Regions from separate parts of the Neisseria macacae ATCC 33926 genome, predicted to be linked through region 2. Evidence: riboswitches for the same ligand, from Rfam matches in the RefSeq annotation. Region 2 holds a riboswitch; the other holds the start of a gene.
The links. A riboswitch is a leader RNA that binds a small molecule or an ion and turns the genes downstream of it on or off. The one in region 2 is predicted to bind thiamine pyrophosphate.
Positions count from the first base shown of each region.

Region 1: it holds a riboswitch for thiamine pyrophosphate, as region 2 does, so the genes downstream of both, MON40_RS11435 (FAD-dependent oxidoreductase) here and thiC (phosphomethylpyrimidine synthase ThiC) in region 2, are expected to answer to the same signal.

Region 1 covers NZ_CP094241.1:2,385,913-2,401,089, forward strand. Annotated here, with positions in the region: gene MON40_RS11385 (TMEM165/GDT1 family protein) at 1-542, opposite strand, end outside; gene MON40_RS11390 (hypothetical protein) at 880-1,533, opposite strand; gene MON40_RS11395 (alanine/glycine:cation symporter family protein) at 1,936-3,363, shown strand; gene MON40_RS11400 (FUSC family protein) at 3,562-4,707, shown strand; gene MON40_RS11405 (DNA alkylation repair protein) at 4,921-5,589, shown strand; gene MON40_RS11410 (hypothetical protein) at 5,752-6,168, shown strand; gene MON40_RS11415 (DUF4132 domain-containing protein) at 6,116-8,884, shown strand; gene MON40_RS11420 (hypothetical protein) at 9,165-9,743, shown strand; gene MON40_RS11425 (hypothetical protein) at 9,863-10,270, shown strand; gene MON40_RS11430 (PP2C family protein-serine/threonine phosphatase) at 10,363-11,106, opposite strand; TPP riboswitch at 11,454-11,563, shown strand; gene MON40_RS11435 (FAD-dependent oxidoreductase) at 11,670-12,764, shown strand; gene MON40_RS11440 (WG repeat-containing protein) at 12,906-13,976, shown strand; gene MON40_RS11445 (nuclease-related domain-containing protein) at 14,050-14,697, shown strand; gene thiE (thiamine phosphate synthase) at 14,714-15,177, shown strand, end outside.
Region 2 covers NZ_CP094241.1:1,204,376-1,219,552, reverse strand. Annotated here, with positions in the region: gene MON40_RS05935 (DUF445 domain-containing protein) at 303-1,622, shown strand; gene MON40_RS05930 (TrkH family potassium uptake protein) at 1,948-3,405, shown strand; gene MON40_RS05925 (MFS transporter) at 3,719-5,038, shown strand; gene MON40_RS05920 (NAD(P)H-dependent oxidoreductase) at 5,151-5,810, opposite strand; gene MON40_RS05915 (Gfo/Idh/MocA family protein) at 5,807-6,934, opposite strand; TPP riboswitch at 7,134-7,233, shown strand; gene thiC (phosphomethylpyrimidine synthase ThiC) at 7,326-9,227, shown strand; gene MON40_RS05905 (LysR family transcriptional regulator) at 9,266-10,150, opposite strand; gene MON40_RS05900 (CidA/LrgA family protein) at 10,165-10,644, shown strand; gene MON40_RS05895 (LrgB family protein) at 10,657-11,352, shown strand; gene MON40_RS05890 (3-oxoacyl-[acyl-carrier-protein] synthase III C-terminal domain-containing protein) at 11,504-12,508, shown strand; gene MON40_RS05885 (NAD-dependent epimerase/dehydratase family protein) at 12,505-13,485, shown strand; gene MON40_RS05880 (MBL fold metallo-hydrolase) at 13,490-14,314, shown strand; gene MON40_RS05875 (F390 synthetase-related protein) at 14,373-15,177, shown strand, end outside.

The DNA of each region.
Region 1 (15,177 bases), 1.2 Mb from region 2:
GTGATGACGCCCAATACGCAAAACAGTACGCAGGCGGAAATCCGCACGGCTTTGGCGGGGATTTTTTTTATGAGCATATCGCCCAGATAAACCACGGGGACAGTTGCCAACATCAATCCGGCAACGCTGCCGAGTACGACCATGGATAAGGATTGGTATTTTGCCGCCAGCAAGACCGTGGCGATTTGGGTTTTGTCGCCGATTTCCGCCATGAAAAACAGAAAAACCGTCGCCCCGAACGCGCCGTATTTGAGCCAACGGCTGTCGGGATTTTCATCTTTATCAGGCAGGAGCAGCCACAAACCGACCGCGATGAAGCTGATGCCGACCGCCCATTTGACGGTATCGGGGGAAACGGTTTCCGCCAGCCATACGCCGACAAATGCGGAGACCAAATGATTCAGCAAAGTGGCAATGAAGATGCCGGAGACTACCGCGTTTTTCTGGGCGAAACGTGCAGCAAGGAAAAGGGCGAGCAGTTGCGTTTTATCGCCGATTTCGGCAATGGCAACGCCCAGTATTGAAGAGAAAAATGCTTCCATAAGATACTCAACCGAAGCGGGCAAAAACAAAAAGCGTTGCACATACCGCCCGCAAGGGTATGGACAACGCTTACGTCTTGCCTGTCTCCCTGTTGTCAGGAAGATGCCGCCACCATGACCGATCTTTGTCGAACTCGGTCAATTATGTTGATAACGGCTCTGATTGTCAGTGAAAATCAGATGGCTACTCCCGTAAGAGTGTGCGCATTATAAAGAGGTTGGCACGTAAAGACAATCATAAAGGTCGTCTGAAACGGCTTTCACTTTCCAGAAGCTATTTTTACCTGCTTCACAAAAATGCGTTTCAGACGACCTTTGGTGTCAGACTCAGCCAGCATCAATACAATAATTTGCTGGGTTTGTGTTCGGCTTCGGACAGCTCCACCGCGTTGAGCAGGCTCAAATCCAAAGATGTTTCGGAGATACAGGTTTCGCCGAACACATTGCAATACGTCATGACAAGCTTCATGATGCCGCCGAATTTTTTCTCCGGCAGACTTGCCGACAGCTCGCGGATATCGCCAAAGACGCTGCCGTACACTTCTCCCGAAGCCAGCATATCCAAGCCGTCGCCAACGATGACCAATTTGCTGACCGCTTCAACGATAGCGCGTTCCGCCGCTTTATCGGACACGGACGACACTTGCAGGCGGATGTTTTTCGCCATGCCTTTGCCGTGGTTGCGGATAGTCAATGCCAGCATCTCCGGCTGTTCTTCCACGCTTTGCAGGGAAGCATGCAAGACGGGATGGACTTTTTCCTGCTGTATCAACTTTTCCCTGCGCAGCCATTCGTTCTTTTTCCGCGCAATGACTGAAACCGCCGTCCATGCCAACCACACCAGCGCAACGGCGCAAACCGCGGCAACAACGGGCGCCAAATCAGCAAGATAGTCTTTGGGGTTAAACCAAAGGCAGGCGGTCAGAAAGCCCGCAAAAAATATTACGACGTATAAAATCGGCGCGAAACGGCTTTGAATCGTAGCATGCATAGATTTTCCTGTTTGTGGCACAAAGGTCGTCTGGAACCGGACTGCCGCGTTTATCGCCATACAGCCGGAATTTCGGGTGGCATTCTAACGTAAACCGTATTTTTCGGCGCAATTGAATAACAAGCGGTAACAGTTGGGAAATATACGGCACTTTGCACCCGGTTCCGAGACAGGCCCAACCCGTTTTCAGACGACCTCTTTCAGGCATTTGTCCGCTTCGTACAGGAAAGCGGATCCGGCCTCACCCGCCCCCAATCAAGGATTTTAATTATTGAATATCAACCAATTAGATACATTATTTCACGCCGATATAAAACTTTTTCAATTTGTTGACAGTCTGTTACAATGCACTACTTCCGAACGGCGGCAAACCGTCCGTCATTCAAACTCAGAAAGGTTTTTATGGATAACAACTTTACCGAATCGCTGCACCAATTGGTTCAGAAAATCAATGATCCGATGTGGACAGGGCTGGTGTATGTCCTGCTGGGTGCAGGGCTGTTTTTCACAGTTGCCACCGGTTTCGTACAATTCCGCCTGCTCGGACGCAGTATCAAAGAGATGCTCGGCGGCCGCCAACAAGGCGATGATCCGCACGGTATTACGCCGTTTCAGGCTTTCGTTACCGGACTTGCCAGCCGCGTGGGCGTGGGCAACATCGCGGGCGTAGCGATTGCCATCAGCAGCGGCGGTCCGGGCGCGGTATTTTGGATGTGGATCACCGCATTGATCGGTATGAGTTCGGCTTTTGTCGAATCTTCACTGGCGCAGTTGTTCAAAATCCGCGATTACGACAACCATCATTTCCGCGGCGGTCCTGCTTACTATATTACCCAAGGCTTGGGTCAAAAATGGTTGGGCATCGTATTTGCATTGAGCCTGATTTTCTGCTTCGGATTCGTTTATGAAGCCGTTCAAACCAACACCATCGCCGTAACCGCCAAAGCCGCGTGGGGCTGGGACGAACATGCGGTCGGCGTCGCATTGGTCATCATGACTGCGCCGATTATTTTCGGCGGTATCCGCCGCGTTTCCCGCTTTGCCGAAATGCTTGTCCCGCTGATGGCGACTTTATATCTGCTGATGGCACTCTACATCATCATTACCAACATCAGCCTGATTCCCCACGTCTTCGGTCAGATTTTTGACAGCGCGTTCAACTTTGAAGCAGCCGGCGGCGGCCTGCTCGGCGGCTTGATTTCGCAAACCATGATGATCGGTATCAAACGCGGCCTGTATTCCAATGAAGCAGGTCAAGGTTCTGCACCTAACGCCGCAGCGGCAGCCGAAGTCAAACACCCTGTTTCCCAAGGTATGATTCAAATGCTGGGCGTATTCGTCGATACGATTATCGTATGTTCCTGCACGGCGTTTATCGTTTTGGTTTACCAACAACCTTACGGCAATTTGAACGGCGCAGAGCTGACCCAAGCAGCGATTATCAGCCAAGTCGGTGCATGGGGCGCAGACTTCTTAGCAATCATTCTGTTTATGTTTGCCTTCTCTACCGTCATCGGCAACTATGCCTATGCCGAGTCCAATGTGCAGTTCATCAAAAACCATTGGCTGTTGACCGCCCTTTTCCGTATGCTCGTTTTGGGCTGGGTGTATTTCGGCGCAGTCGCCAACGTGCCGCTGGTTTGGGATATGGCGGATATGGCGATGGGTACGATGGCATGGATTAACCTGGTCGCCATCCTGATCCTCTCTCCGCTTGCCTTCCTGCTGTTGAGGGACTACACGGCGAAACTGAAAATGGGCAAAGACCCCGTCTTTAAACTTTCCGAACATCCAGGCTTGAAACGCAAAATCAAATCCGATATTTGGTAAACCCATAGCCCGGTTAAAAAGGTCGTCTGAAACAGCATACAGCGTTTCAGACGACCTTTTGCCTTTTACCGAATCTCCCCAAACCAATCCGTTTCAGCCCTGCCGAAAATCCTTTATTCAGAAACCTATATCTCCCTATCGATTCCCGTTACAATACCGCCCGATAAACCCAAAAATCTCAACAAGATAGCCCCAATCATGAACGCCTCACAACGCGAACGCTTCGTCAAACGCTGGCTCAACTCCTACGAACGCTACCGCTACCGCCGCCACATACACGCCGTCCGGCTCGGACTGGCCGTACTGTTTGCCACCCTGCTCGCCAAACTCCTCCACCTCCAACACGGAGAATGGATAGGCATGACCGTATTCGTCGTACTCGGCATGCTCCAATTTCAAGGCGCGATTTACTCCAAAGCCGTCGAACGCATGCTCGGTACCGTCATCGGTTTGGGCGCGGGCCTGACCCTGTTGTGGCTCAACCAACACTACTTCCACGGCGGCATCCTCTTTTACCTGACCGTCGGTACCGCCAGCGCGGCCGCAGGTTGGGGGGCGGTCGGCAAAAACGGCTACGTCCCCATGCTTGCCGGACTGACCATGTGCATGCTTATCGGCGACAACAGCAACAACTGGCTCGACAGCGGCCTCATGCGTGCCATGAACGTCCTCATCGGCGCTGCCATCGCCATTGTCTCCGCCAAACTCCTCCCCCTTCGTTCCACGCTCATGTGGCGGTTCATGCTTGCCGACAACCTGACCGAATGCGGCAAAATGATTGCCGAAATCAGCAACGGCAAACGCATGACCCGCGAGCGGCTGGAGCAAAACATGGTCAAAATGCGCCAAATCAACGCCCGCATGGTCAAAAGCCGCAGCCACCTCGCCGCCACATCGGGCGAAAGCCACATCAGCCCCGCCATGATGGAAGCCATGCAGCACGCCCACCGCAAAATCGTCAACACCACCGAGCTGCTCCTCACTACTGCCGCCAAGCTGCAAGCCCCCACACTCAACGAACACGAAATCCGCCTCCTCGACCGCCATTTCAACCGCCTCCAACGCGACCTGCGCCTGACCGTCCGCCTCATCAAAGGCCACTACGCCCGCCGCATCCGCATCGACACCTCCATCAATCCCGAGCTGGGCAAACTCGCCGCCCGCCTCCATTACGAATGGCAGGGCTTCCTCTGGCTCAGCACCAATATGCGCAACGAAATCTCCGCACTCGTCATCCTCCTGCAACGCAGCCGCCGCAAGTGGCTGGACAAACACGAACTCCAACGCCTGCGCGAACACCTGCGCGAAACCCGCGAAGGCGATTTGGAAGAAGAGGTCGTCTGAAAACAAATCCTTTCAAAAAACCCGCCATATCAAAGAAAAACAGAAAACAGATTCAGCCAGACAACCCGCCAAGATTTTTCGAGAAGCGCTGCACCCACATTTAGGATGAAAATGTTTCCGCAAAAAAACCAGCGCGGCGAAAGGGAAGCAGAACAAAGACCAAGATTTCAGACGACCCCAAACCCTGCCATCTCCTGCAAAAAGGAAAAACGTATGGACTACCCCGCCCTGCTCGCCGTCCTGCAACAACACGCCAACCTCGAACGCGCCGTGCCGATGCAGGCATACATGAAACACCGCTTTACCTATTTCGGCATCGGCAAACCCCAGCTTGCCCGCCTGTGCAGCCCGTTTTTCAAAGGCGCCGCCAAACAGCCGGTCGATTGGGATTTCGTGCGCCGCTGCTGGGACGACCCGAACCGCGAATTGCAATACGCCGCGCTCGAATACCTGAAAAAAATGCAGCAGCGCCTGACCCCGCAGGACATCCCGCGCTTGCAAACGCTGATTACCGAAAAATCATGGTGGGACAGCGCCGACGTACTCGATCGTATTGTCGGCGACATTGCCCTGCGCTACACCGAAGTCAACACCGTCCTATTGGCATGGAGTACGGACGACAACATCTGGCTGCGCCGCGTCGCCATCGACCACCAACTGCTCCGCAAACAGCACACCGACACCGCGCTGCTGGAAAAAATCATCTGCAACAATCTGGGGCAAAAAGAATTTTTCATCAACAAAGCCATCGGCTGGGCATTGCGCGATTACAGCAAAACCAACCCCGAATGGGTACAAGGCTTTATCAACCGACACCGGCACAAAATGGCCAAACTGAGCTTGCGCGAAGCAAGTAAATATTTGCCGCCAAAGGTCGTCTGAAAACGTGAGCTTCAACGAAGTTAAACAAAGTTCCTACATAACTAAAATGTAAATATCATCCTGCACTTACCTCTATCAAAGTGCAGGATGTTTTGTTTCAGGCTGCCTGAAACGCCCAAAAAACAGTATGATTCATTTGTTTTCTGTTTGGAGGAGTCATCCATGATTGCAGCTACCATCACCATCCAAGACCAAAACCTCGCCGGCAAAGTGCTGCACGAACTGTTTTTGAAGTTCCGCACCAACCACATCAGCGCGGCGGAGCTGATTGCCGAACGCGTGCGACAGGAAGTCGCCGCCTACAACGACCGCGCCGCTGATGCCCTGCTGCGCCACAGCCTCGTCATCCCCACCGATCGCGGCGACATCGTAATTCAGGAATCGCGCGGCAAAAAGGGGGCAAATCCGCAGCCCGTGGACGCGGAAAAGCAAATCGCCGTTGCCCTAAAAGCTTTTGAACAAAACGCGTTTTTCATCCTTGCCGACAACCGCCAACTGGAAACGTTGGACGACATGGTGTACCTGCATGACGGACTGGTCGTCAATTTCATCAAACTCACGCCGCTGGTGGGCGGATAAGCAATCTGAAAACCGCCGCGCAAAACGCTACCGCGCCTTTGCCGAAACCACCCGATACAGCCTGAATAGTGCGGACAAGAAAACCCTTACCGACGTTGTCCGCCTTTGCAGCGAAATAACCAACACATTGATACGCAAGGAAAGTCCCATGATCCAAAACCAAACCGTGCAGATTTCCGACAGTCGCCGTGCCGAGTTCAATCAGCTTCTCGACGTACTGCAAAAGGAATGGCGCCAAAAATGTTTGAACGAATACGACACGATAAATCTGAAACTCTGCCCCAGCTTTGCCGAAGTGGAGAAAGCCGCTCCCGAATACCGTGTCGATTTCCTTATCCACTGCATTGATTTGATACGCGGCTGGGGGCGAAATAAAGTTTTTAACAACAAAGGCAGTGACAGGATACACAATTACGGCACCACCCGTGCGGCGGTGGCGATGGCTCTAGCGCGCAAAACGCTGCCGATGACAGAGCAGGATGTGCAGCGCATTTTTGCCGCCATGCTGGACGACAACGGGCTGTCCGAACGACAGGCAGATGACTATCCGCTCAAATATCTGATCAACCAAATCAAAAAACAGTTTCCCAATCCGAGCGAAACGCTTTCGGAATGCCTGAAAAACGCCTGCGACCGTTACCGCATCTTTGCGGAACACCTGTGGGACAAGAAAGCCGCTACCGCCAACCTTGCCGCTCTGGCGGAACTGGCAGGCGGTTCTGCTGAAGCCTGCTTCCCCGCCCAAGACGACGAGCTTGCCCAGTACGCCAATCCGCAGCTTGCCGCGCTGCCACCGGAACAGCAGGACGTATGGAGCAAGATCATTGCGCTTGCCCTATCCGCCAATGCGGGCAAGCCAAGCGAGAAATACCTGAAAGAAGCCAAAACGCTGATTGACACTCTGGGGGCGGACAGGTTCAAAAAGATGCTGCACGGCTGGATAGAATTTGTCTACGGTAATGAAGAAGTACGTATTGAAACCTTTACCCACGAATACAGAGGCGGCTCATACAACTACGACACCCATGTCCTGCCTGTTTGCAGCGTCAACCAGACCGTGCTCAAAGGGCTGGTGTGGATGTGCAGCCATTTCCACGACAGCGCCACCCTGTCCGCTCTTACCCAACTTGCGCTGCATTCATACGACAAAATCCCCAATCTCGGCGCGCGCTATGCTTCCGTGGGCAACGCCTGTTTCTACGCGCTGTTCCGCTCCAAAGGGTTGGACGGCATTGCCTGCCTTTCACGCCTGCGCCTGCGGATTAAGTTCAGCAACGTGCAGAGCGCGATTGCCAAATATTTGGACGAAGCCGCTGCGCAGCGAGGCGTATCCCGCAACGAAATCGAAGACATGGCGGTGGACAGCTTCGGCTTGCAGGAAGGCTGCCGTGACTACGACTTCGGCGGCTACACCTGCCGTCTGGCGGTAACGGGCGTAGGCAAGTCCGAACTGCGCTGGTTCAAACCCGACGGCTCTCCGCAGAAGACCGTACCCGCCTTTGTGAAAACCGACTACGCCGACAAACTGAAAAAGATTAAAGCTACACAGAAAAACCTTAACGCCACGCTCACCGCCCAACGCGACCGCTTGGACCAGATGATGCGCTCCGAACACCGCGTACCGCTGGAACACGCCGAACAGTATTACTGGCAACACGGACTGATGTCCTGCCTCACGCGCCCGCTAATATGGCAGTTTTTCCGCGACGAAAACGATACGCAGGGTCGCGCTGCATTGTGGTTGGACGGAACATGGGTGGACGAAACGGGCGCGCAAACCGATGTTTCAGACTGCCTGCAAATCAGCTTGTGGCATCCCGCGCTTGCCACGCAGCAAAGCATCGCCCAGTGGCGTCAACTGCTGTTGGACAAAGAAATCCGCCAGCCGCTGAAACAGGCATATCGTGAAATCTATCTGCTCACAGAAGCCGAAATCAACACCAAAACATACAGCAACCGCTTTGCCGCCCACATCCTGAAACAACACCAATACATGACGCTTGCCAAGGGGCGCGGCTGGAGAGGCTCGCTGGCAGGCGCGTGGGACGGCGGCGACGACGCAACCGTCTCGTTGGAATTGCCCGAATACAACCTGCTCGCCCAATTTTGGGCAAACGCAGTGGACAGCGAAGAAGCATGGACGGAAAGCTATATCTGGCAGTATGTCAGTACCGACCAAGTGCGCTTTCACCGGTTGGACGACGATTACAATGCTACCGCGCTGGACTTAATTGATATTCCGCCGCGCGTGTTTTCCGAAGTGTTGCGTGACGTGGATTTGTTTGTGGGCGTGGCGAGCGTAGGCAACGACCCGACTTGGGAAGACAACGGCGGAGAGGCGCGTTTTTACAGCTACTGGCAGAGCTATTCCTTCGGCGATTTGGGCGAAGTCGCCAAAACCCGCAAAGCCGTGCTGGAAACCCTGCTGCCGCGCCTGAAAATCGCCAAGGTTGCCCGCATAGACGGCAACTTCCTCGTCGTGCAGGGCAAACTGCGTACCTACAAAATCCACATCGGCAGCAGCAACATCCTGATGCTGCCGGACGACCAATACCTCTGCATCGTGCCCGACAGCCGCAAAAAAGACGCATCCGACAAGCTATTTATCCCGTTTGAAGGCGACAACACGCTCTCGGTTGTCCTCTCCAAAGCCATGCTGCTGGCGGAAGACGACAAGATTACCGACAGCACGATTACCTCGCAGATTCAGCGGTAAATTGGGACAGCCTGAAAACGCAAATGCCTCCATCCTTGCGGTTTCAGGCTGTTTGGGAACACAGGACGCGTAGGCAACACATGACCGCCCTACTGCGAGAACACAAGGCATAGGTCAGGTTCAAACCCAACATTTTGGGAATATTTGACCGTTTTGTTGCGGTTTGAGCCGACCTGCGCTTGTTAAATATCTGCTGCCGAAGGTTGTCTGAAAAAGGCAGCCTGTCCTTCGGGTTATCAAATTTCAGACGACCCGAAACCTTCACCAACAAGGAAAAACCATGCTTACCACCCAAGCAGAGCAACTGATGCAACAATATAAAACACAATTTATGCAGGACTGCGCCGAACGCGCTCCCAAATTGACCGCCTTTATCCAAGAAATATTGCAGGGCAGGCATTGGGGGTTTTCAGATGAAAACGAATCATTTGATCAGGCCGTGGCACTGATTATGGAATACGAATATCAGAATTTCTCTGTTTACGGCTGGCTGCGCAACCCAAATGGCGGCTATTTAGGCGACCGCATCATAGACTTCCCCGAAGAATGCCTGCCTAAATTTGATGCAGATGTGGAAGACGAGATATACGGCTTGGTACAGGACGAGGACGAGAACGAAGAAGACGAAGAAGACGAAGTATGGGATGCTGTAGACGATTTTTACAGCGGGCTACACGAATATTTCAGCCATTGGTTTGCGAACTGCTTCCGAACCGCCGCGCAAAACACCGCCTCCGCCCTGCCCGCCTATTTTTCTGTACACGACACCAACAGCTACACCAATCTTGCCACCATGCAGGAGGAACTTTGCGACGATATTGCCGAAAAATTCGGTTGGACATCGTTTTGGCAGGATTAGGCAACGTGAAATAGTCCGAAGGTCTTCTGAAAACTCAGTTTTAATACAATAAAACAGCTTTCCCGAATTTCCCGAAGAAAACATAGGTTACTTTCCCATCCAACCCAACGACAAACCCCATGAAGTTTCTCAAAAAACTATGCGAACGAATTCTTGACTGGCTCGTCACCAGTAACATGGCGGGCTATGTGATATTGCTGGTTATCGCCACTGTTCTCGGACTGATGTACGGCGGAGATATGATTCTGGATAAAGTCCTTGGTCACATTGATACACCTTGGCTCCCTATTATCGGCTTCTGTCTGGCATTGGCTACACTCTTCGCAATTTGTTTTATCGAAGAAGATTTAGCCGAGCAGACAACGGAATTCAAACGGCGCGACAAATATCTGTGCGGCGCAATCGGCGGTTTGGTCAGCGCGCTACTGATCAAATGGACGTGGCAGGCAGCCTTGGTGGGATTGTCGATCGGCATACTGCTGGCGGCGTTGATGAGATGGTTGAAATATGTGATGCGTTATATGTAAATTGGTCTAAGCATCCCTTTTCAGACGACCCTTCACACACAATCCTTTGAAATGTTCTCAAGAAACTGCATAACAATTCTAGAATTGATTCACTATCCTTGCCGCAGGCATACTGCTACCGAACAATCATCATGATAGGGAACCCTTTTTACTGCTCGGCGTAAGGCTTCCAACTTATCTAGCAAAGACGGGGAAGCGTTCCATAATGCTTCCAAGCGTTCATGAGATAGCGCATCGTGCAGACCGTCAGAACAAACCAAAACTGCCTCGCCTCTTTGCAGAGTAAATGAATCGGTAAAAATTTTAAAATGGGTTTCTTCGTCATCCGCAATCAGGCAGTGCGCCAAAGCATAGTACATATCAGCGTATTCCGTATCTGCCCGCGCTTCCCCCTGCTCAATTAAATCAGCCAACACAGTGTGGTCATGGCTTACCTGCCGCCAATGCCCCTCTGCCGATATATGGTAAACACGGCTGTCGCCGACATTGCAGATGCGGCACAAACCGTCCGCCTCGACGACTGCCGACGCGAAAGTCGAGGACGAGCCGAAATATTCCTCGGCAAGCGTGTCGCAGAAGCTGCCGTGCAACCTTCGCAGGAAACGCCCTTCCGCATCGCCCTCGCGAACGAAGGCATCCAACCAAAACCGGCTGGCAAGATGCGCGGCAGGGCTGCTGGATACACCATCTGCCACTGCCAGCCGAACGGCATCTTCCGCCTCGGACACACGGGTTTTGTGCAGCCTGACCTGACGCACCGCCGTGCCGTCAAACAAGGCATCCTGATTGCGTGCTTTACCGGCACCGACCATTTGAAAATAAGCAAGCTGAAACATGGTAATCCTGACAATCCAATCCTGATTTATAGTGGATTAACTTAAACCAGTACGGCGTTGCCTCGCCTTGCCGTACTATCTGTACTGTCTGCGGCTTCGTCGCCTTGTCCTGATTTAATTTAATCCACTATAAATAAACCTACTTCGGCGCTTTTCGCAAAAACGAATTTCAACGCAAAGCCCCTTGTTCATTGGCGACAGTATATATCAATAATGCCGATGCGCTTCTCCCTAACGCCATTTCCTCAACCAACCCAAAACACCTTACAACAGGTCGTCTGAAAATACGAAACCCATTTTTCAGACGACCTGACTTTGCCAAAGCAATCGATTTTATGTAAACTGGAAACTTCTTGTCGGAGTGCTGCTTGTTCCCGCAAACAGCTGAGACCGCATCAGCGGAATCCGTAGAACCTGTCGGGGTAATGCCTGCGTAGGAAACAAGCTGTCAAACGCCTGAAAAGGCTTCCGTTCCCTTTCCCGCATTTCCCGCCATTCGGTGGATTCCGCTCCCGTCTTATCTTTCGACTTCCCGATTGCACCATACTACAAAGGAATCCATCATGCCCCGCATCGCCATTCTCGGCGGCGGCCTCTGCGGCCGTCTGACTGCCTTACAACTTGCAGAACAAGGTTTATCGGTTGCCCTCTTTGACAAAGGTGGGCGCAAAGGCGAACACGCCGCCGCTTATGTTGCCGCCGCCATGCTCGCACCGGCTTCGGAGGCGGTCGAAGCCACGCCTGAAGTCATCAAACTGGGCAGGCAGAGTGTTCCGCTGTGGCACAACATCCGAGGTCGTCTGAAAACGCCGACCATGATGCAGGAAAACGGCAGCCTGATCGTGTGGCACGGGCAGGACAAACCTTTATCTAGCGAGTTCGTCCGCCACCTCAAACGCGGCGGCGTAGCGGATGACGAAATCGTCCGTTGGCGCGCCGATGAAATCGCCGAACGCGAACCACAGCTTGCAGGACGTTTTTCAGACGGCCTCTACCTGCCGACCGAAGGCCAGCTCGACGGACGGCAAATCTTGTCTGCACTTGCCGACGCTTTGGACGGGCTGAACGTCCCTTGCCATTGGGAACACGAATGCGCCCCCGAAGACCTGCAAGCCCAATACGACTGGCTGATCGACTGCCGCGGCTACGGCGCAAAAACCTCGTGGAACCAATCCCCCGAACACACCAGCACCTTGCGCGGCATACGCGGCGAAGTGGCGCGGGTTTATACGCCCGAAATCACGCTCAACCGTCCCGTACGCCTGCTGCATCCGCGCTATCCGCTCTACATCGCCCCGAAAGAAAACCACGTCTTCGTCATCGGCGCGACCCAAATCGAAAGTGAAAGCCAAGCCCCCGCCAGCGTACGTTCCGGGTTGGAACTCTTGTCCGCACTCTATGCCGTCCACCCCGCCTTCGGCGAAGCCGACATCCTCGAAATCACCACCGGCCTGCGCCCCACGCTCAATCACCACAACCCCGAAATCCGTTACAGCCGCGCCCGACGCCTGATTGAAATCAACGGCCTTTTCCGCCACGGCTTCATGATTTCCCCCGCCGTAACCGCCGCCGCCGTCAGATTGGCAGTGGCACTATTTGACGGAAAAAACGCGCCCGAACGTGATGAAGAAAGCGGTTTGGCGTATATTGAAAAATAAGTTTGGGGTCGTCTGAAAACGCCGCGGCATAGGTTTTACAGCAAAGCGGCACACCCCGACACCAGCCTGTATGAATATAATACGACAAGGCGCGTCAACGCCGTATCGTCATCAATCTACTTAATATCAGCAAGGTTTCCAATGAATCTGAAATCCCTGTATTTACTGCCTGCGCTCTTACTCGCCCACTCCACTGCCCTGGCCGCTCCCAAGTTTTCAGACGACCCCAAACCGCGTTCTGCCGAAAAAATCATTTATTTCAAACAAAACGGCAAATTCGGTGCAAAAACCACAAGCGGCAAAATCATCGTCCCTGCGCAATACCACTGCGAATTTATGTGCGAACACGTCAAACACGGCGAAACCGCCGACGGCGAGTTGCTGTTTACCGACAACAGCCGAGAAGTCCGAGGCAAAGTTGCCTATTCGCCCTTCTTCCTGCATTCGCGGCAGGGCAAGTTTTTATATCAACCGATGATGTACGACTTGGCCGCAGACTATTTTTCAGAAGGCAAACGCCGCTATGTTTCAAAAGACGGCAAGGTCGGTTTTGCCGACCGCGCGGGAAACTTGGTCACGCCCGCCCAACACGATTGGGCAGGACCGTTTGAATACGGCTATGCCGCATTTTGCGACGGCTGCCGAGAAGTGCGCGTGGACGAAGAACACACTACCGTACAGGGCGGCACTTGGGGCATGATGGACGCACGCGGCAATACCGTTGCGCCCAGCGATACTCGCCGCGCCGCTTCCGACATCGAACGAAACGGCAAATTTTATCCGCACCCGTTTGCCTACACCGCTGCCGAACGCGATATTCTGCAACGCATCAACCGCTACAAAAACCTAATTGTCGGACTGGACGCAGTTTCCCATTCACCATACAAAACCACCGAAGAACGCGCTGCTTACCGCTTTGAAATCGTGTCGCAACCCGTGCAAGGCTATCCGTATTACGAAATCGTCCTGTTTGACGGCAAAGGCAACACCGTTGAAGGCGAACGCTTTCTCGCCGGCGCCGACGGCAAACGGCTCTACGCCCTGCCTGTCGGAGAAGAAACACCGCAGCTACTGGAAACCTACCTGCGCCACGCAATCCGCAGCACACTTGCCGAGCAGCCCGAAAGACAGAAAAGCGGCTCTTGGAACGACAACCCGTTTCGCTTGAAAGATTATCCCGAAGCAAAAGCCTTGTTGAAACGCAGGAAATGAGTTTCAGACGACCTCATCAGATGGCTATACCAGGCTCACTTTCATTAAACAATAAAACAAAAAGGAAAACGTCATGATTGAACAAGCATTAGGAAACCTGTCAGGTATCTTTTGGATTTTCCTGCTCGTCATTCCCCTGCTTCTTTTGAAAGCGCTGCTCCAAAACCCCAAAGTGAAAGGACGCATAGGCGAACGGGCAGTCCGTTCAGTAATCGGAAAAGATTTGGATGAAGAAACCTATATCGAATTTCATGATTTGATTATTCCATCCCGCAGCGGCACGACGCAAATCGACCATATTTATGTTTCGGTTTTCGGGATATTTGTCATAGAAACCAAGAATTACACAGGTTGGATTTTCGGCAGCGAGAAGCAATCGAAATGGACACAAGTCGTCTATAAGCAGAAACACTACTTTCAAAATCCGTTGCGCCAGAATTACGCACACATCAAGGCATTATCCGAACTGCTGCAACTGCCGGAAGAAAAATTTCATTCGATGGTGGTTTTCCTCGGCGATTGTGAACTGAAAACGCAAATGCCGCCGAATGTCTGCCGTATCAGACAGGCAGCATCCTATATTAGACGTTTTCAGACGACCTTATTGCTGCCACAGGAAATAGAAGCGGCAACTGCCGTGCTGTCTTCAAACGAATACCAAGCCGACGGCGAAAAACTGCAGGCGCATACCGAACGCCTGCAAGAACGCCATCAGCGATAACTTAAAAGGACACCCCATGACCTTCCCGCCCCTAAAATCCCCGCTCAAATTCTACGCCGTCGTTCCCACCGCCGATTGGGTGGAGCGCATGGTCAAAGCAGGTGCCGACACTGTGCAACTGCGCTGCAAAACCCTGCACGGCGATGAATTGAAACACGAAATCGCCCGCTGCACCGCTGCCTGTCAGGGCAACCGCACACAGCTTTTCATCAACGACCACTGGCGCGAGGCGATAGAAGCGGGCGCATACGGCGTGCATCTCGGGCAGGAAGACATGGACACCGCCGACCTTGCCGCCATCGCCGCCGCCGGTTTGCGTTTGGGTTTGAGTACGCACTCCGTCGCCGAACTTGACCGCGCCCTGTCCGTACACCCCAGCTACGTCGCTAGCGGCGCGATTTTCCCGACCACGACCAAACAAATGCCCACCGCCCCGCAAGGCTTGGACAAACTGCGCGAATATGTGAAACAGGCACGCGG
Region 2 (15,177 bases):
CTGAATTGGCCATTTTCCCCGCTATACACAATTTTTTTGCCGAACGGTGTGAACAGCCTGTGAATAAGTTCTATTACCTTTTGATAATCAAACAAAAAAATACAATGCTTAAAAAATAGGCAGTTTGTCGGTTTAGTCACATACCGTGTTTGCCTTTGTGTGTGCAGTCTGTGGAAAAGTCAGCTAACTTATTCTATTCTCAACCAAAATATTCAATGATTAAAAATTAGGCAATACGGCGTATAATCCGATTGATCAAACACACCCACTCAAAAATCCCGATTTTCAAAAAAGGAATAGAAATGCACACCCTTTCGGAACAAGTCCGCTTAAATGAGGCGCGCAAAAAGTTGGCAAAAAGCAGGTGTTGGGCGACGGGCTTGCTGCTTGCGGCGTGCGGGCTGTTTGCAACCTCCGCCGTTTATGTGCGCCAATATCCTTGGTTGGGATTTGTCAAAGCGTTTGCCGAAGCGGCGATGGTGGGTGCGCTGGCGGACTGGTTTGCCGTAACCGCGCTTTTCAGACGACCCCTCGGGCTGCCGATTCCCCATACCGCGATTTTGCCGCGTAATCAGGCACGCATCGGCGATGAATTGGGGCGGTTTATCGAACACAATTTTTTGCAGGGCAAACCCATCGCCATGCGTATTTATCAAGCGCAGCCCAGCGATAAATTATTGAAATGGCTGGACGGCGAAGACGTGAAATCGCACTGGCTGCCGTGGCTTTCCAAGCAGATTCCGACCCTGCTTGCCATCGCCAAACCGGAACAGACGGCGCGTTTTACGGCAATGCTGCTGGAAGAACGTTACAGCGGCGGACAAATCGGCAACGCGCTTGCCGACGGTTTGCGGCTGCTGAAAGCGCAAGGGATGCACGAAAAAGCGTTTGAAAGCCTGCTCCGTCAGATTCGGCGTTGGCTGAAAACGCCGGAAACCCGCGAAATGCTGGAGCAGAACCTGCGCGAATGGGCAGCGAAAATCGAAGGCGGCAATCCTGGAACTTGGGACAGGCTTAAAGCAGCGGTGAAATCAACCTTGGTGGAGAAAGTCGATGATTGGGCAGCAGAAAAAGCGTTGGCATGGATAGACGGCTATTTGGCAACCGCAGACAAGCAGGATAACGCGCTGCGCCGACAATTCTTGGTGCAATACGACGAACTGACCGAACGCCTGAGCACATCGCGCCTGTGGCACCGCCGCCTGGACAAATTCAAAAAACAGCTCGCGCAATCGCCCGCCCTGCAACGTCAAATCATGACCTTATGGCGCGGCATTCTGGACTGGGCGCGGGAAGATGTGGAAAAACAAGATTCTTTGTGCCAAGCGCAACTGGAAAAGCTGCTGAACCATATGCGTTCGCAAGCTCAGGCATACCCGCAATTTATGCGTCGGGCGGATGTGCGGATTTCGCTTTTGGTTCGGGATTTTGTGATGCGTTATAAAGATAAGGCCGCTTTGTTCGTCTCGGACAAAGTCAAAGGCTGGGACAGCCGCCTGATGGTGGAAAAACTGGAATTGAGCGTGGGCAAGGATTTGCAATATATCCGCATCAACGGCACGCTCGTCGGCGGATTGGTCGGACTGGTGATTTATACGGTATCGTTGTGGCTGGCGGGATAGTATGCAAAGAGGTCGTCTGAAAAGCCCAACGGCGCAAAAAGCAATCGGCATTTTATCCCTACTTTGTCCGTTTATGTCGATTGAGGTCGATTTTTTCAGACGACCCCTTGCCTTTTCCGACTGTAAAATATCAATAACGCCATTTGCCTAATTTGATAAAATTACGGACCGAATTTGTGCCTGCCTGCTAAGGATGGTCTGTAAAACAGGTCGTCTGAAAATTTCCCGACCGCTTTTGACGGCTTGAATGTGGATTTCGCAGGCGGATATGGACGGCAGCTTCAAGTCCATTACGCCGTTCAGACGACCCCTATTTAAGATTGATATGTATAAGTTCCTCCCTATTGTCCACGTTTTGTCCAGACTGGGGCTGCTGTTTTCCATGGTGCTCGCAGTACCGACGCTGATGTCGTATTTTTTTCTGGACAACGCGTTTCCGGCGTTTGCCTACACGGCTTTGGCGACAACGCTGACCTCTTGCGCGGTTTGGCTGCTGACCTTCCATTTCCGCCGCGAGCTGCGCCCGCGCGACGGGTTTACGTTGGTTTTGATGTTGTGGCTGGCGTTTGCGCTGGTGGCGGCGATGCCAATTTATATTCACATCCCGGGCATCAGTTTTACCGATGCGTTTTTTGAGGCGATGTCCGGACTGACGACGACGGGCGCGACGGTCATGACGAGCTTGGACACGCTGGCTCCGTCGGTGAATTTTTGGCGGCATATGCTCAACTGGCTGGGCGGCATGGGTATCATCGTGCTGGCGGTTGCGATTCTGCCGATGCTGGGCGTGGGCGGAACGCAGCTCTTCAAGGCTGAAATTCCGGGGATGGACAAGGAAAGCAAGATGGCGCCGCGCATTTCGCAGGTGGCAAAGAAGCTTTGGTTCTTCTATACGATGACGACGGCGGCGGCTTTTCTGACGCTGCATTTTGCGGGGATGAGCTGGTTTGACGCGCTTTGCCATGCGATGTCGGCGGTGTCGCTGGGCGGTTTTTCGACACACGATGCCAGCATCGCTTATTTTGATTCGCTGACCGTCGAATGGGCGATCATGTTTTTCACGCTTTGGGGCGGTGTGAATTTTGCCACGCATTTCACGGCGCTGACACGGCGTTCGCTCAAATCCTATTGGCAGGACGAGGAATGCCGCGTACTGCTGGTGCTGCTGGCAGGCAGTATTTTGATGTCGGCGGTGTATCTGTGGCAGAAGGATTTTTATGCAACCTTTGGGGATTCGCTGCGTTTTGTCAGCTTCAACTTTGTCTCCATCGGACTGGCAAGCGGTTTTTCCAACACGGATTTCGCGCAATGGCCGCTGATCGTGTCGCTGTGGATGTTTTTCCTGTCCAACCTGTTGGCAAGCTCCGGCTCTATGGGTGGCGGCATTAAAAACGTGCGGGCGTTGGTCTTGTTCAAATTCAGCCTGCGCGAGATGATGATTCTGCTACACCCGAAAGCGGTGCGCACGGTCAAGGTCAACGGACGCATGATTCCCGACCGCATGGCGCTGACGGTGATGGCGTTTATTTCGATTTATTTCATGACGACGATTGTGTTCAGCTTTTTGCTGATGGCAAGCGGGATGGAATTTATCTCCGCCTTCACCGCCGTCATCGCGTGTATTACCAATGCAGGCCCGGGCTTGGGCGAGGTCGGACCGGCGGGCAGCTATGCGGTATTGAGCGATGTGCAGAAATGGCTGTGTTCGGCCGTGATGCTGCTGGGCCGCTTGGAGATTTTTACGGTGTTGATTTTGCTGACACCGGCTTATTGGAAAAAATAAAGACAGGTCGTCTGAAAACGGATTTCGGGTTTTCAGACGACCTTTTTGTTATAGTGAATTAACTTTAAACCAGTACGGCGTTGCCTCGCCTTAGCTCAAAGAGAACGATTCTCTAAGGTGCTGAAGCACCAAGTGAATCGGTTCCGTACTATCTGTACTGTCTGCGGCTTCGTCGCCTTGTCCTGATTTAAATTTAATCCACTATATCAGGTTTGCCGCATTCTGACGGATGCGTGCAAAGCGGCAAGCCTTGAAAAGGAGCGGCTCTGCGTTAAACTGCAAGAGCAAAACAAGCAACGCAAAGGAAAATACGATGGATATCCTTACCCGCCTTCAAAACTTGCCGCCGAGCAAGTTTCATTACAGGCTTTTGGTGCTGGTCGGTATCGGCTGGCTGTTTGACGCGATGGATACCGGGCTGGTGTCGTTCATCCTGCCCGAGCTGGGCAAAGACTGGTCGCTTGAGCCTGCGCAATTGGGCTGGATTGTCAGCATCTCCTTTGTCGGCATGGCATTGGGCGCGGTCATCAGCGGCTGGTTTGCCGACCGCTTCGGCAGGAAAACCGTTTTTGCCGGGACGATGGCAGTGTACAGCGTAGCAACGGGTTTGTGCGCGTTTGCACCCAACCTGTCCGCGCTTTTATTTTTCCGCTTCTTTGTCGGCGTAGGGCTGGGCGGGCAGCTTCCCGTTGCGGTGTCCTTGGTCAGCGAATACGCGCCGCCGAAAGTACGCGGACGCTTTATCGTGTTGCTGGAAAGTTTTTGGGGGCTGGGCTGGCTTGCCGCAGCACTCGCTTCCTATTTCTTTATTCCCAAATTCGGCTGGCACAGCGCATTTTTAATCGGCGCGCTGCCGATTGTGTATATCCCACTGGTGTTGAAATTCATACCCGAATCCGTACCCTACCTGCTCTCGCAAGGCAAAACGGACGAAGCGCACCGGCTGGTCAGCCGCTTGGAAGAAGAAGCGGGAATGACGCCCGCCGCAACGGCCATCGCACCGCCGCAAAAGGAAAAACAGCGCATCCGCTTCAAACAACTATGGCAACAGCCTTTCGCACGGCGCACGCTAATGCTGTGGCTGGTCTGGTTCGGCATCGTCTTTTCCTATTACGGCATTTTTACTTGGCTGCCGAAACTCCTGGTCGAACAAGGCAATACGGTGGTCAAAACCTTTGAATATGTGCTGGTGATGATAGTCGCGCAACTGCCCGGCTACATCGCGGCGGCGGCATTGGTGGAAAAAATCGGGCGCAAAGCGACTTTGGCGGGCTTTCTCGCCGCCTGTGCCGTCTGCGCGTGGTTTTTCGGACAAAGCAGCAGCGCCACCGAAGTCATGGCATGGGGCAGCCTGATGTCGTTCTTCAACCTCGGCGCATGGGGCGTTTTATACACCTACACGCCCGAACTCTACCCCCTCCGCTTCCGTGCCTTCGCCTCCGGCTGGGCTGGCGCCATCGGACGCGCGGGCGGCATCCTCGCGCCTATGGTGGTCGCCAAAATGGTCGGCGGCAGCAGCGGATTCGGCAATATATTCATGATGTTCGCTGGCGTAATGATGCTGATTGTATTGGTGATTTTGGCTCTAGGCGAAGAAACCAAAGGCAGGACGCTGGAAGACATCAACGGATAAACGCCGTTTTTCAAATCATCCCGCCAAATAAAAGGTCGTCTGAAAGTGTCACTTCACCAAAGTCAAACAACACTTTCAGACAACCTATTTCATTGAAATCCGGCTACGCGCCCTATTCCGCCCAAATTACCGTTTCCGACGCATCGCGGCGCGGTTTCGGGGTAATGTCGCGCACACGGTAGCCAAAGGTTGCGGCGACGGACAATCCGTAATGTTCAGGGTCGAGCAATCCGTCTTCGGCAAGGATTTTTTCCACTGCGGCATACTCCATGCCTTCGATGGCGCAAGAATCAATGCCGAGCATTGCTGCGCCGGTAAGCATATTGCCCAGCGCGATGTAGGTTTGCTTGCTTGCCCAGTCAAACAGGGCGCGTTCGTCGTCGGCGATGGGCATATCGTGGGTTTGGAAACGGCGGTAGCGTTCAAATGCGCCCGCCCGTTCTTCGGCGGTCAGACCGCGTCTGTCCATCAATTCTTCAAAAGCGGGGCTGTCGTAGCGGGCGTGTTTTCGAGCCAACAGGAAAACGACGTGGCTGGCATCCGAAATGGAAGCCTGCATCCCCCAGGCGAAGGGTTTGATTTTTTCGCGCAATGTCGTGTTCTGTACGACCACAAACTGCCACGGCTCGCAGCCGACGGAGCTGGGCGAGAGGCGTCCGAAGTCAAGGATGGCGGCAAAATCTTCGGCACTGATTTTGCGCGCAGGGTCGTAGTAGCGGACGGAAACGCGGCGTTTGAAAATTTCGAGGGCTTGTTCGCGGGTCAGTATCATGATGATTCCTTTGATTGAGTATGGAAGGGACTTCCTTTCGGACAATCAGAATGGTCAAACGTTCGCAAAGATTGCAACACCAGCGGCAGCGAAACTGTTTGACGGTTGTGTGCAGAAAGATAGGCAGCGTTAATCAGCTCCAGCGATTTCAAGCCTTCGCGTCCATCGACAATAGGCTCGGCTTTGCCGCGCAATACATCGACAACATTTTGATAATACAGCGGATGCCCGAAACCGTACACCGACGTGGTTTCGTAATTGGCGGTTTTGACCTGTTCGTCGTAATCACGCTCGTCGGCAAAATTCCACTCCTGAATTTCGTTCACCGCCATGCCGCCGATGCGTACCGTGCCGGTTTCGCCCAAAATGGTAATCGAGCCTTCGAGGTTTTTCGGATAGGTGCACATGGTTACTGCCATCGAGCCGAGCGTGCCGTCGCGCCAACGGAGGTTCATCACGCCCGTGTCTTCAGCTTCAATTTTGCGGTGGGTCGCAATCATCGCCTGCACTTCCGCCACTGGGCCGATAAGCCATTCCATCAAATCGACGTAGTGGCTAGCCTGATTCATGAACGCGCCGCCGTCCATCTTCCAAGTGCCGCGCCAACCGCCTCCTTGGTCGTAATACGACTGCGGGCGCGTCCAAAAAACATTCAAATGCACCATATAGATTTTGCCGAAGCGTTGTTCTGCGACCGCGCGTTTGAGTAGTTGCAGCGTGGCGTTGAGGCGGTTTTGTTTCACGACAAACAAGCGTTTGCCCGCTTTGTCGGCAGCTTGAACCATAAGTTCGCCGTCAGTAAAGCAGGTTGCCATCGGTTTTTCGGTGACGACGTGAAAACCCGCTTCCAACGCCTCAACCGCCTGTTCGGGATGCAAACCGGACGGCGTGGTGATGACGATTACGTCGGCATCGATTTCCGCCAACATTTCCGTATAGCGGGCATAGCCTTTCGCCCCGGTGCGTTTGACCGCCGCTTCAAGCGCGGCAGGATCGATGTCGCACACGGCAACGAGTTCGCAATCTTCTTGCAATACTTCAAACGAGCCAAAATGGTTGTTGGAAATACGGCCGCAGCCGACTAAGGCGAATTTGATTTTGCGGTTTTGAATGGTTTCAGACATTTTCAGACGACGTATATAGTTATAAAAAACGGAAAAAGATTATAGATAAATCAGCCCTCAACCGATACCTAAAATCATGAAAAATTTGACGGGGCGGCAAGATATGGGCGTGCTTTCCGCCGTCGGCCCTTTCCTTTCAAACTCAGGCTGATATGAAGTTAATTTACAACAAATGCGTATCGTGGTTTATAATCCTACTCTTACGAAACAGGGGTGCTGCCTGACACTCAGGCGGCTGAGAAATACCCTTTACACCCGATCGGGATAATACCTGCGTGGGGAGTTTTCACGGATTCTGTCTTTCAGACGGCCTTTTTTGATATTGAGGTCGTCTGAAAAAGCAAAACGCTCCTGTTTCTTCTTTTCAAACGAGAAAACAGGAGCATTTTTTATGACTACGCCAAAGAAAACCGCCAAAACTTCCGGCAACGAAGCGCGCGAGCTTGCCGACTTGAGCGAAGACATCGGCATCCGCTTCAAATATCCGAACTCGGAGCGCGTGTATCTGCAAGGCAGCCGCAACGACATCCGCGTGCCTTTGCGCGAAATCCGTCAGGATGACACCTACACGGCGCAAGGTACGGAAGCCAACCCGCCGATTCCCGTCTATGACACCAGCGGCGTGTACGGCGATCCGGCGGCGCACATCGACCTGAAACAAGGTTTGCCGCACGTCCGCACCGCATGGTTGGACGAACGCGGCGATACCGAAATCCTGCCCAAGCTCTCCAGCGAATACGGCATCGAACGCGCACACGACCCGCAAACCGCCCATTTGCGTTTCAACCAAATCACCCGCCCGCGCCGCGCCAAAGCAGGCCGCAACGTAACCCAGCTCCACTATGCGCGCCAAGGCATCATCACGCCCGAAATGGAGTTTGCCGCCATACGCGAACGCATGAAGCTGGACGAACTTTTCAGACGGCCCGAATACGTCAAGCTCTTGAAACAGCACGCGGGGCAAAGTTTCGGCGCGAACATCCCGACCCACCCCGACCAAATCACACCCGAATTCGTGCGCCAAGAAATCGCCGCCGGACGCGCGATTATCCCCGCCAACATCAACCACCCCGAACTCGAACCGATGATTATCGGCCGCAACTTCCGCGTCAAAATCAACGGCAACTTGGGCAATTCCGCCGTAACCTCCAGCCTGACCGAAGAAGTCGAAAAAATGGTGTGGTCGCTGCGTTGGGGCGCGGACACGATTATGGATTTATCCACCGGCGCGCATATCCACGAGACGCGCGAATGGATTATCCGCAACGCGCCCGTCCCCATCGGTACGGTGCCCATCTATCAGGCTTTGGAAAAAACCGGCGGCATTGCCGAAGATTTGACTTGGGATTTGTTCCGCGACACCTTAATCGAGCAGGCGGAACAAGGCGTGGACTATTTCACCATACACGCGGGCGTGTTGCTGCGTTATGTGCCGATGACCGCCAACCGCCTCACCGGCATCGTATCGCGCGGCGGCTCCATCATGGCAAAATGGTGTCTCGCCCACCATCAGGAAAACTTCCTCTACACGCATTTCGACGAAATCTGCGAAATCATGAAAGCCTACGACGTATCGTTCAGCCTCGGCGACGGTCTGCGCCCCGGCTGCATTGCCGATGCCAACGACGAAGCGCAGTTCGCCGAATTGCACACCTTGGGCGAATTGACCGGCAAAGCGTGGAAACACGACGTACAAGTCATGATCGAAGGCCCCGGCCATGTGCCGTTGCAACGCGTCAAAGAAAACATGACCGAAGAGTTGCAACACTGCTTTGAAGCGCCTTTCTACACACTCGGCCCGCTTGTTACCGACATCGCCCCCGGCTACGACCACATCACCTCGGGCATAGGCGCGACCAATATCGGCTGGTACGGCACAGCCATGCTCTGCTACGTTACCCCGAAAGAGCATCTCGGCCTGCCCGACAAAGAAGACGTGCGCACCGGTATCATCACCTACAAACTCGCCGCCCACGCCGCCGACCTCGCCAAAGGCTGGCCGGGCGCACAGTTGCGCGACAACGCCCTGAGCAAAGCGCGTTTCGAATTCCGCTGGCGCGACCAATTCCGCTTAAGCCTCGACCCCGAACGCGCCGAGAGCTTCCACGACGAAACCCTGCCCGCCGAAGGCGCGAAAATCGCCCACTTCTGCTCGATGTGCGGCCCTAAATTCTGCTCGATGAAAATCACGCAGGAAGTGCGCGACTATGCCGACAAACAAAAAGCTCAGCGGCAGGGCATGGAGGAAAAAGCGGTTGAGTTTGTGAAGAAAGGGGCTGAGATTTACAGTTGATAAAAAGGTCGTCTGAAAAGTTTTCAGACGACCTTTTTCTATTTTCTGAACTCTTCCCTGACGATGTCGAGCCAAGCCCTGAGTGCGGGGGTGGGACGCTGGTGTTTTTTCCACGCCATCGTCAGTTGCCAGCGGATTTCGGGTTCGGTCAGCGGGACGGCGGCGAAGGTGTCGGGGTTGATTTTGCGGGCGTAGTATTCGGGCAGAAGGGCGATACCCATATGGTGCGCCACCATGTCGGCGAGCAGGTCCCATTGTCCGGTGCGGCAGACGACGTTGGGGGTGAAGCCTTGGCTGCGGCAGGCGGTTTGGATGGTTTCGTTGAGGGAAAACCCTGAGCCGAACAGGATAAACGATTCGTGTTGCAGGCTTTTGAGGCTGAGGGCGGCATGGCGGGCTTGGGCGCGCGGCATGAGGACGACGAGCGGGTAGTCGCACAGGGGGATGCTGTCGAAGTCTTCGTGGACGGGGGCGAGCAGTTGTCCAGCGTCGAGTTCGTTGTTGCGCAAGGATTGTTCGATGGCGAGCGAACCTTGTTCGAGGAAGGTCAGTTCGATGCCGGGCCATTGGCGGCGGAAGCGGAACAGGGCGTTGCTGAGCAGGTCGCTGCCGAGCAGTGCCAAACCCAGCCGCAGCGTGCCGCTTTTGATGTGGCGGTAGCCGTCGATGCGGGCGAGCAGCAGGTCGCGTTCATGCAGGAGGTTCAGCGCGTGGCGGTACACTTCTTCACCGATGGGCGTGGTGGCGACTTGGCGTTTTTTGCGGCCGTTTTCTTTAACCAGCAGCGGCACACCCAGCTCTTCTTCCAATGCCTGTATGGTTTTGCTGACGGTAGGCTGGGTCAGGTTGAGCGCGGATGCGGCGGCGGAAAAACTTTGCAGGCGCACGAGTTCGGCGAAGCAATGCAGGCTTTTGAAGTCCATTATTCCTCTTTTGCATGATTTTGATGCGGATAATTCATATTATGCGCAAACCGCATCCTTATAATCAAGCCTTCGTTTTGGATTACGGATGGATAAACCTTATGGATACGCTGACGCGATTTTTTCAGACGACCTTGCAGCTTGCCGTGGTCGGCTTGGTTTGGCTGGTGTCGGATTTGATGGTGCGCTTTGCCCATCTGCCTGTTTCTTCGGGCGTATTGGGGCTGTTTTTGATGCTTGCGCTGCTGGGTTTGGGCGTGATTAAAACCGGCATGGTCGAGCGCGGCGCGAAATGGGTGTTGGGCGAGCTGGTGTTTTTCTTTATTCCGATTATGGTTTCCGTATTGCAATACCGCGATTTGCTTCTTTCCGAAGGTTGGCGGCTGGTGCTGACGATTGCGGTCGGTACCGCGCTGGTGATGATCAGCACGGCATTGACGCTGAATTTCTGCTACCGCTGGAAACGCCGCCTGTATAAAAAACTGCACGCCTGATAGGGAACAAAAATGGATTACGCCGCGCTCGCCTGCTTCGCTTGGACCTGCTTCGCCTATTTTGTAGCGAAAAAAATCTACCGTAAAAAACCACTGATGATTTTCTCGCCCGTCGTGACCGTCTCGGTCAGCACCATCGTCCTGATGCTGCTTTTGGGCATTTCCTACGACACTTACCACAAATACACGCAAGGCATCGTTTTCCTGCTCACGCCGGTAACGGTCGCCTTCGCCATTCCGATTTATGAAAACCGCGAAGTCATCCGCCGCCAGCTTCCCATCCTGTCGATAGCGATTTTGGTCGGTATGTTCGTCGGCGTGGCCAGCGCGTTTCTGATGGGCAATATGTTCCACTTCGACAGCGAAGTCACCAACAGCCTGATGGCGCGCTCGATTTCCACGCCGTTTGCCGTCGTATTGGCAAGTGAAATCCACGGCTCGGCGTCGCTGGTATCGCTATTCACCATCATCACCGGCTTCGTCGGCATGATATTCGGCGATTTGTTTTTGGCGTTCACCCGCATCCGCTTCCACACCGCCAACGGTGTCGCACTGGGCAACGCCGCCCACGGCTTCGGCACTTCCCGCGCCGGACAACGCCACGAAACCGAAGGCGTGATGGCGAGCCTGACCATGATTTTGGCGGGGCTGTTTATGGTCATCATCGGGCCGAGCATGGTGCATTTGGTGGTTTGGCTGATGGGCTGATAGTCAGTTTTACAAAGATATTGGCAACGTCGTCTGAAAAGCCGTTTACAGGTTTTCAGACGACCTTTTTTTGAGTTTGCCGCGGATATAAACGTTGACAATGACAAAATATTAATACTATGCTGAAGTATTACTCACTAGCGGATATATTATGCAAACGACTCATCCGAACCCATCCCTCCGTCTCAACATCATCGGTACAGGCAAAGGACTGCCTTCGCGGCTGGTCCCTTCCACCGAAATCGACGCCCTGCTCGGCATCAAAGAAGGCCGCACCGAAAAACTCAGCGGCTTGGCGCAACGCTACTTTCTGGCGGATGACGAATCTGCCGATGCGATGCAGCTTCAAGCCGCAAAAAATGCGCTGGCGGCGGCAGGCATCACGATTGACGATGTGGATTGCGTCATCAACGCTTCGGGCATCGACCGTCAATGCATTCCCTTCAATGCCGCGCATACATTGCGCCTGCTGAAGCCCGCGCGCCCGATTGCCGCATTCGACGTCAACATGACCTGTTTGTCGTTCTTACGCAGCTTGGATTTGGCGGATTCTCTGTTACACAAATATCCCACCATTTTATTGATCAGCTGCGACGTCGCCTCTGTCGGCTTGGACTGGAACGATTTTCACAGTTCGACCATTTTCGGCGACGGCGCGGCGGCGGCGGTCATCAGGTCGTCTGAACGCGGCGGCGTGCTGACAAGCAAATTCGAGGTACATCCCGAAGGCTACGAATTCTGCACCATTCCCGCGGGCGGCTATGAAAACCACCCGTCCAAACATCCCGAAAGCTATGTCTCCCAAGCCTATTTCCACATGAACGGCAAAAAGCTCTACAAACTTGCCGCCGAAGCCATACCCGGCTTCTTGGATGAAACGTTGGCGCAGGCAGATTTGACGTTGGCAGACATAGACTGGATCGTTCCGCATCAGGCAAGCCGCGGCGCTTTGCAACACATCATCAGTCGTCTGAAACTCGATCCTGCCAAAATCGTCGATATTTTCAACACCCACGGCAACCAAATCTCCGCCTCCATTCCCTCCGCGCTGCACCACCTGCTGACCGACTTCCCCGTCCGATCCGGCGATAAAGTTTTGCTGTTCGGCACATCCGCAGGCGTGGGCTTGGGCGCATTGGTTTGGGAAAAACCATGAAAAAGGCCATCGTCACCGGCGCGACCGGCGGACTGGGGCGCAACCTTGTGCAGACGCTGCTTGCCCAAGGCTGGCAGGTAGCCGCCTGCGGGCGCAATGCCGAAATCGGCAAAATGCTGGATACGGAATTTCACGCCTTCGATTTGTCCGACCGCAATCAGACCCTGAAGGCATTTTCCAATGCCGATATCGTGTTCCATTGCGCCGCGCTGTCCTCGCCGTGGGGGCGTTATGAAGATTTCTACCGCGCCAACGTGACCGCCACGCAAAATGTCTTAGCGGCGATGCGGCAGCACCATATCGGCAAGCTGGTACACGTTTCCACACCCAGCATCTATTTCGACTACCTCGACCAGCACAAAGTCCCCGAAACCTTTATCAGCCGCCACTTCGTCAACGACTACGCTTACACCAAATTCCTTGCCGAACAAGAAGTTGCCGCCGCCACCGACCTCTCCAGCGTCATCATCCGTCCGCGCGGCATTTTCGGCGAATACGATACCGCCGTCCTGCCGCGCCTGCTCAAAATCTCCGAAAAAGGCTTTCTGCCGCTGATTCGGCGCAGCGGCCGCGAAGCAGGCGGCGCATTAGTGGACGTGACCTACGTCGGCAACGTCGTCCATGCCCTTCTGTTGGCAGCTGAAGCCGATGTCCCTCGCGCCATGCCGTTCAACATCACCAACGGCGAGCCGCAGACCATCGCCGCACTCTACCGGCAAATCATCGATATCCTGCATCTCGGATGTCGTCTGAAACCCGTCTCCTACCGCCTGATTGACAGCGTTGCCCGCCTACTGGAAACGCAGGCGCGGCTGACCCGTTCCTTTCGCGAACCCCTCGTCACCCGTTACAGCATCGGTACGATTTCCTTCGACCAAACCCTAGACATCAGCCGCGCCCGTTCGCTGCTCGGCTACGAACCCCAAATCAGCGTTGCCGACGGACTGCGGCAATACGCCCGCTCCTTGAAAGGCTGAAGCTATGGACATCCGTTTCTACCACACCGGCTACTGCACCCATCCCGAATGTATGGTCGAACGGGGCGGCAGCCTGCGTAAAGCCGCCTTTCCCGCCATGACCGCCCACATCACCCACCAAGGCGGCAACCTGCTGTTCGATACCGGCTACGCGCCCCGCTTTTTCCAAGCCTGCCGCCGATTTCCCGAGAAATTTTACGCGCTGACCACGCCCGTCACCCTCAGCCAACCGACCATACGCGAGCGTTTGGGCGATGCCGCGCACGACATCAACCAAATCTTCCTCTCCCACCTGCACGCCGACCATATTGCCGGCCTCAAAGACTTCCCCAACACGGAAATCATCCTTTCCCGCGCCGCCTACGATTTTGTATACCGTACCGACAAACCCGAAAGTCTGACCAACCGCATCATCGAAGTCAAACAAGGCTTCCTGCGCGAGCTGTTGCCCCAAAACCTGCCGCAGCGCGCCCGCTTTATCGAAGATATGCCCGAAGTCCGCCTTGACGAAGCGTTTTACCCGTTTGAACAAGGCTACCGCATCAGTGCCGATTTGATTGCCGTCGCCCTGCCCGGCCATGCCGCCGGACAATACGGGCTGATAGCCGGAGAATTTTTCCTGATTGCCGACGCCGTTTGGCGGTTTGCGACCATCAGCCACAACCGCCGCCCCAACCCCCTTACCGGCCTTATCGCGCAAAACCGCAACGCCGTCCAAGCCACCATAGACCGCCTGCAACACCTCCACCGCCGCAACCGCGAAATCATCCTCGTTCCCAGCCATTGCGAACCCACCTTGCGTCGATTGGGCATGGAAGGCTTGGATTAAAGCAGGTCGTCTGAAAACCCGACGAGCAAAGCCCCTCAACCGCCTCAAAGAACACACCATGAAACCTTCAAAATGGCAAATCCTCAAATCCTTTTTCCACACACGAAACTACACGGAACGTGCCGCCCTTGAAGCACACCAGCAAAAACAGCTCGACCGCCTTTTAACGAACCACAACAGCCGCTTCTACCCCCACAGCGCCAAGCTGCAAGACTACCCCGTTATCAACAAACGCATCTTCATGCAGCATTTTGCCGACATCAACGCCTACGGCATCAGCGAAAAAGATGCCCTCTCCGTCGCGCTCAAAGCCGAAGAAAGCCGCGACTTCAGCCCCGTTTTTCAGACGACCTCGGGCAAAGAAATCACCGTCGGACTTTCCTCCGGTACCAGCGGCAACAGGGGCATTTTCCTCGTTTCCCCCGAAGAGTCCGCCCTGTGGGCAGGCTATATGCTCAAACGCATGCTGCCCCGCCCCTACCTCGCCCGCCACAGCATCGCCTTCTTCCTGCGCGCCAACAGCAACCTCTACACCGCCGTTAAAAGCCCGCTGATACGCTTCGAGTTTTACGACCTGCTCGAAGCCTTGGACGCGCACATCCCAAGGCTCAACGCGCAAAAGCCCACCATCCTCATCGCCCCCGCCCAAGTATTGCAGCAGCTTGCCCAACACCCCGACCTCGCCATACACCCCAAAAAAATCATCTCCGTCGCCGAAGTTTTAGAACCTCAAGTCAAAACCCGCATCGAACAACGCTTCGGCACGCCGGTTCACCAAATCTACCAATGCACCGAAGGCTTCCTTGCCCACACCTGCGCCCACGGCAACCTGCATCTGAACGAAGACATGGTCTATATCGAAA